DNA from 3 places in the Ideonella flava genome. Region 1 is predicted to be linked to each of the others. Evidence: predicted binding sites of a transcription regulator. Region 1 holds the regulator's gene; each other region holds the start of a gene.
The links. The regulator FNR, encoded in region 1, switches genes on or off when oxygen is low (the NO sensors DNR and NnrR bind a similar motif). The targets are predictions, from matches to a motif close to TTGATNNNNATCAA.
Positions count from the first base shown of each region.

Region 1 (2,261 bases):
CGTGCATGGCGATTTCCGCCTTCAGGGCCCGCAGGTACTCCGCGGCGCGATCGTGGTGCCGGGTGATGACCTTGTTGCAGGCGCAGTAGTAGCAGACCGATTCGCAGAACGGAATGTGCACGTACACGGACAGCGGCGTCTTGCCGCCGACCCGAGCTCCCTCGGCCCGCTGGCGCAAGGCTCCCTGGTATTCCGCCGGCCCGAAGGCTTCGACGAAGCGGTCGGCCGTGGGATAGGACGTGTAGCGCGGCCCCGGTACGTCGAAACGGCGCAGCAGGTCCACCGGCAGGAACTGCGATGCGCTCGCGGCCTCGGGGGGAGCGGTGGATGCTTCGGCAGGCTGGATGGTCATGGAGCGATGGTGCCTCGCCACCCCGCGGGTCGACCTTGACATGCCTCAAGCCGGAGGCCGCCTGTCGGGCCAAGAATGGACAAGCTCTTGAGGAGGATCATGTCGCCTACGCCCTCGACCCCGACGCCCGTCACGACACGCGTCAAGCCCCAGGCCTTCAAGGTCGCCTGTTCCAGCTGCAACCTGCGTGAGCTGTGCCTGCCGGTCGGGCTGAGCCATGACGATCTCGAACGCATGGACACCCTGGTGGCCACGCGGCGCAGCGTCCCGAGAGGCGACACGCTGTTCCGTTGCGGCGACGAGTTCCAGTCGTTGTACGCCGTGCGCACCGGCTTCTTCAAGACCTGCGTGTCGTCGGAGGACGGTCGCGACCAGGTCACCGGCTTCCAGATGGCCGGCGAACTGCTCGGCCTCGACGGCATCAGCAGCGATCGCCATTCCTGCGATGCCGTGGCGCTGGAGGATTCGCAGGTCTGCGTGATCCCCTTCGGCCAACTCGAGGAACTGTCCCGCGAGTTCACGGATCTGCAGCGCCAGTTCAACAAGATCATGAGCCGCGAGATCGTCCGCGACCACGGCGTGATGCTGCTGCTCGGCAGCATGCGCGCGGAGGAGCGGCTGGCGGCCTTCCTCCTCAACCTGACCCAGCGCCTGCAGGCCCGTGGCTTCTCGCCCTCGGCGCTGATCCTGCGGATGACGCGGGAGGAGATCGGCAGCTACCTCGGGCTCAAGCTCGAGACTGTGAGCCGCACCTTCTCCAAGTTCCAGGACGACGGTCTGCTCGAAGTCAGGCAGCGTCAGATCCAGATCCTGAACCAGGCCGGCCTCTCAAAGCTTGTCAACGGTGCGGCCTGTTAGGGCCCCCACGGCCCCTGCCGGGGGCTGCCCCCCAAAGGGGCTCGCGCAGCGGACCGGCAGAGCCGTGGATTGTTGACCCCCGCGCCCCCTGCCGGGGGCTACCCCCCAAGGGGGCTCGTGCAGCGGACCGGCAGAGCCGTGGATTGTTGACCCCCACGCCCCCTGCCGGGGGCTGCCCCCCAAGGGGGCTCGCGCAGCGGACCGGCAGAGCCGTGGATTGTTGACCCCCACGCCCCCTGCCGGGGGCTGCCCCCCAAGGGGGCTCGCGCAGCGGACCGGCAGAGCCGGATCCGCGCACGCCCTGGTAGGGGAGCGGCGCTGCGCGCGCTCCGTCAAATGCGTGTCAGCGGGTGTCGGGGTGGACGAGGAATTGGGTGATCGAGGACGCGAGGGAGATCACCATCCAGAACATCAGGAAGGTCACCGAGTAGACGGTCGTCGGCTGCCACTCGATGGGAGCGGCGCCGAACCACTGCAGGTGCTCCGGATCGACCACGGCAAAGACCAATGTCTCCAGTACGCCCGCCATGAGAAAGGCCGGCCACAGGATGCACAGGGTGCGGGTCGGGCGGTCGGTCGGTGGCGAGGTCATGGCGCAGCGCTGCTCAGGGCTTGGGCGTGGCCGCGTGGTTGCGGGCCTGCAGCGCCGGGGTCATCGACTCGGGCGTCGACGAACGCTCGCTGATGCCGCCCCGCTCTTCGGGGCCGAGGACCGGATCCGCGCCACGGGCCGCTATGAAGGCTGTGGCGAGGCTGGCGATGACGACGGCCAGCGGCCCGCCGATCACCAGCCAGACCATCGGATAGCGCCACCAGGCGACCGGTTCGCCGTGGTGTTGAAGTGGAGGAGAAGTCGACATATGAAACCTCGGTGAACGAACCCCGTGCAGCGTCAGCGCGGCACGATGAAGGTGGATTTCTCGTTGACCAGAACCGCCGCGCCGTCATCGGCGAGCCGCTCGACATGGAATTCGATAGGATGCGCGCCCGCCCCGGCTTGCAGAGCGGATTCGGGCGGCACCTGCACCTGCAGCGTCACCCAACGCGCTTC
Region 1 covers NZ_JBPZHD010000015.1:76,371-78,631, forward strand. Annotated here, with positions in the region: gene hemN (oxygen-independent coproporphyrinogen III oxidase) at 1-352, opposite strand, end outside; gene fnr (fumarate/nitrate reduction transcriptional regulator Fnr) at 452-1,210, shown strand; gene ACS5PM_RS28210 (hypothetical protein) at 1,554-1,802, opposite strand; gene ACS5PM_RS28215 (nitrogen fixation protein FixH) at 1,816-2,070, opposite strand; gene ccoG (cytochrome c oxidase accessory protein CcoG) at 2,103-2,261, opposite strand, start outside.

Region 2 (2,261 bases), on a different contig from region 1:
TGGGCGGTGAAGACCTGGTCGTAGTGGTGCGGCGGCAGGAAGCCGGCCGAGTCACCGAAGGCGATCGCCTGCTGGGCCCGCATCATCAGCGCATCGGCGAAACCGCGCAGCAGCATCACGATGCCCAGCACGATGTACATGATGCCGATCTTCTTGTGGTCGATGCTGCAGACCCAGTCGCGCCACAGCGGGCCCCAGAGGCGGAACTTGGTCAGTGCGGCCAGCATGGCCAGGCCGCCGAGCGCGACCATGGCGAAGGTCGCCACGAGGATGGGCTCGTGGTAGGGGATGGCCTCGAGGCTGAGGCGGCCCAGGATCAGGGAGTTCAGGTCGGTGGACATGGGAATCTCGCGGCCGTCAGGGTTGCGCGGTGGCGGTGCCGCCAGGGTTGGCCGGGGTGCACAAGGCAGCGACGACGCTGCGCTCGGTCTGCCCTTCAGCGTTGCGCCAGGGCTTGCGGATCAGCCCGGCCACGCCGGCCTTGCCGGTGCCGCCGGCGGCGTCGATGGCCATCATCTGGTGCAGGCACATCTTGTCGCCTTCGACGCAGCGGTTGAGGATGGCGCCGAACAGGCCCTTCTCGACGCTGGCGTAGCGTCGCACCGGCTCGCGCTCGCTCGGTTGCTCGAGCTTGAGATACGCGGCGCGGTCCAGCGCCTGGCCCTGGGCGCGGTTGGATTCGACCCACTGCGCGAACTCCGCGTCCGAAAGGCCGAGGAAGCTGAAGCGCATGTTCGAGAAGCCGGCGCCGCTGTAGTTGGCCGACAGGCCGTCGTAGCGACCGGGACGGTTGATCACTGCGTTCAGCTCGGTCTGCATGCCAGGCATGGCGTACACCATGCCCGCCATCGCCGGCACGTAGAACGCGTTCATCACGTTGGACGAGGTCAGGCGGAACTCGATCGGCCGGTCCACCGGCGCGGCCAGCTCATTGACCGTCGCGATGCCCTGCTCCGGATAGACGAACAGCCACTTCCAGTCCAGGGCGACCACCTCGACGACCAGCGGCTTGGTACCGGCCGCGACGGGCCGATTCGCGTCGATGCGGTCGAGCGCGCGGTACGGGTCCAGGCGGTGGGTGCTGATCCAGGTGATCGCGCCCAGGGCGATGATGATCAGCAGCGGGGCGCCCCAGATCAGCAGCTCCAGGCGGGTCGAGTGGTCCCAGTCGGGCGTGTAGGTCGCCGCCTGGTTCGACTGGCGGTAGCGCCAGGCAAAGAAAAGCGTCAGCGCGATCACCGGTACGATGATCAGCAGCATCAACAAGGTGGAAGTGACGATCAGCTGGGCCTGCTGGGCGGCAATGTCGCCATGCGGCTTCATCACCACGGTGTCGCAGCCGGCCAGCAGGGGTGCCGCGGCGGCCAGGGCGGCGGCGGTGGGGATAAGGCGGGTCAGTCGCATCAGGGTTACCGAGCGCGCGGGAAAACGATAGTTGCGCGGCGGCCCGGAATCTATCCTGATTGATACAAATCAACGATTGGACAATTTGTCCCAGCCCCTCCAGGTCCAGCCCAAGACATGACTTCTGCCACACCCGCCTTGCCCCTGCACCCCACCTCCATCCACGAACCCGCCCCCGCCTCCGACCCGAACGACGCCGCCAGCGTCGCGCCCGGCGATATCGCCGTCGGCGTGGTGATCGGACGTGCCTCCGAGTACTTCGACTTCTTCGTCTTCGGCATCGCCTCGGTGCTGGTCTTCCCCTCGGTCTTCTTTCCGTTCGCAAGCAAGCTCGAAGGGCTGCTCTACGCCTTCGCCCTCTTCGCCCTGGCCTTCGTGGTCCGGCCGCTGGGCACGATGGTCGGCATGAAGATCCAGCGGGCCTTCGGCCGCAGCACCAAGCTGACCGTGGCGCTGTTCCTGCTGGGCAGTTCCACCGTGAGCATGGCGCTGCTGCCGGGCTTCGAGAAAGCCGGGACGCTGGCCATCGTCCTGCTGGCGCTGTGCCGCGTGGGACAGGGCCTGGCACTCGGTGGCTCGTGGGATGGCCTGCCCTCGCTGCTGGCGCTGAACGCGCCGGAGCGGCGCCGCGGCTGGTACGCGATGCTGGGCCAGCTGGGAGCGCCGCTGGGCTTCATCGTCGCCTGCAGCCTGTTCTCCTACCTGTGGGGCAACCTGCCAGCGGAGGACTTCCTCACCTGGGGCTGGCGCTATCCCTTCTTCGCCGCCTTCGCGATCAACGTGGTCGCCCTGTTCGCCCGCCTGCGCCTGGTGGTGACGCACGAGTACGAGCGCCAGCTCGAGCTGCATGAGCTGGA
Region 2 covers NZ_JBPZHD010000016.1:41,741-44,001, reverse strand. Annotated here, with positions in the region: gene cyoB (cytochrome o ubiquinol oxidase subunit I) at 1-341, opposite strand, end outside; gene cyoA (ubiquinol oxidase subunit II) at 358-1,404, opposite strand; gene ACS5PM_RS28965 (MFS transporter) at 1,522-2,261, shown strand, end outside.
Region 2: a site for FNR is predicted at 1,464-1,477, ahead of cyoA (ubiquinol oxidase subunit II). Genes of this name have one in related genera too.

Region 3 (2,261 bases), on a different contig from region 1:
TCCTTGCGGTCGGCGATGGCGCCGGTCCACTCCGCCGGCGGCTTCCTCCAGTGGTCGCCGATGCCGGCAAGCAGCGCGGACACGCAGGAGCCGATGTCGCCGATCAGCGGCGCCGCGATGGGCACGTTGCTGTCGATCTCGGTCGGCGAGATGTCGATCTGGATGAACTTCTTCGCCACCTTCACCGGGTCCGGACCGCCCCAGGTCTTGCCCTTGCCGTGCGAGAGCAGCCAGTTCAGGCGCGCGCCGACCAGCATCACCACGTCCGCCTCGGCCAGCGCGTAGGAGCGCGCGGCGGAGGCGGATTGCTCGTGCGTGTCGGGCAGCAGGCCCTTGGCCATCGACATCGGCAGGTAGGGGATGCCGGTCTTCTCGACCAGGGCGCGGATCTCGTCGTCGGCCTGCGCATAGGCCGCGCCCTTGCCGAGCAGGATCAGCGGCCGCCTGGCGCTTTCGAGCACCTGCAGTGCACGCTGCACCGTGTCCGGCGCGGGGATCTGGCGCGGTGCCGGGTCGATCACCTTGATCAGCGAGTCGCGGCCGGCCACCGCATCCATGGTCTGCGAGAACAGCTTGGCCGGCAGGTCGAGGTAGACGCCGCCCGGGCGGCCCGACAGCGCGGAGCGGATGGCGCGCGCGATGCCCACGCCGATGTCCTGCGCATGCAGCACGCGGAAGGCGGCCTTGCACAGCGGCTTGGCGATGGCGAGCTGGTCCATCTCCTCGTAGTCGCCCTGCTGCAGGTCGACGATCTCGCGCTCCGACGAGCCGCTGATGAGGATCATCGGGAAGCAGTTGGTGGTGGCGTTCGCCAGCGCGGTCAGGCCGTTGAGGAAGCCGGGCGCGGAGACGGTCAGGCAGATGCCCGGCTTCTGCGTCAGGAAGCCCGCGGCGGCGGCGGCGTTGCCGGCATGCTGCTCATGGCGGAATGAGATCACCCGCAGGCCCTCGGCCTGCGCGAGCCGGGTCAGGTCGGTAATGGGGATGCCGGGCAGGCCGAAGATGGTGTCGATGCCGTTGAGCTTCAGCGCGTCGATGACGAGGTGGAAGCCGTCGGTCTGCGCTGGGACCGTCTTGGGCGCGGCACTCTCGCGGGCTGCCGGCGGGTTGTCGAGGACGCTGGACATGTGTCTCCTTCAGGTATCCCGGGGGGGAATCAATGGCGTGCGACGACTATCATTCGCGGGCGTCGATTTCTTCGTTGACCGCGGTCAACATTCAAAAAATCAAGCCTCGCTGCCATGACGTTGCTGGCCACCCATCCCGAAAGGAACGTGATCCGCCTGGAGCTCAAGCACAACGACGTGCTGAAGGATCTCGACGATGCGGACCGCGAGGAGCTGGAGCCCCACATGTCGGTGTTCGACGGCGGCAAGGGCGACTTCCTGCTCTACCAGGGCGTGCGCGAGATGGAGCAGTACTTCATCATCGACGGCATCCTCAAGCGCGTCGTGTCGAACCAGGAAGGCAAGGAGATGATCCTTCGCTTCGCCGACGAGAACGACATGGAGACGAGCTACGCCGCCTGGCGGCTCGGCACCCCCACGCCCTACGGCATCGTCTGCGTCACCAAGGCCCGCGTGATCCGCATGCCGCTGAAGGAGTGGGCGGCCTTCCTCGATGCGCACCCCAAGGCCAAGGCCTCGTTCGAGTTCTACGTGATGCGCGTGATGAGCGAGATCATGGCCCACACCATCACGCTGCACCTGCTGGACGCGCCGGGGCGGGTGCACCGCTTCGTGCGCAAGCATCCCGACCTCGTCGACCGGATTCCGCAGAAGCAGCTGGCGTCGTACCTGAACCTCTCCGCCGAGACGCTCAGCCGCCTCCGACATAGCGGGAAGATCTGAAAGCAGAACGCCGCGGCCGAGGCCGCGGCGTTCAAGGCGATTCAGCCTGCTCTCAATCCACGGGTTGTTCGTCGGCGAACGCCGGCTTGGCCTTCGGCGTGCGAACCAGCGCCAGCAGCTTCGACAGCAGCGGCCAGAACAACATCGTCAGCGCGAGCGTCGTGATGGTGCCCACCAGCGGGTTGGACCACATGATCCCGACGTCGCCCTGCGACACCAGCATCGACTGGCGGAACGAGTCCTCCGCCTTGTCGCCGAGCACCAGCGCCAGCACCAGCGGCGCGAGCGGGTAGTCGAGCTTCTTGAAGACGTAGCCGATCACGCCGAAGGCCAGCATCAACCAGACGTCGAGCATGGCGCTGTGCACCGTGTAGGCGCCGATCGCGCAGATCACGATGATCACCGGCGCGA
Region 3 covers NZ_JBPZHD010000013.1:6,940-9,200, reverse strand. Annotated here, with positions in the region: gene oxc (oxalyl-CoA decarboxylase) at 1-1,127, opposite strand, end outside; gene ACS5PM_RS25720 (Crp/Fnr family transcriptional regulator) at 1,242-1,850, shown strand; gene ACS5PM_RS25715 (tripartite tricarboxylate transporter permease) at 1,903-2,261, opposite strand, start outside.
Region 3: a site for FNR is predicted at 1,202-1,215, ahead of oxc (oxalyl-CoA decarboxylase). Genes of this name have one in related genera too.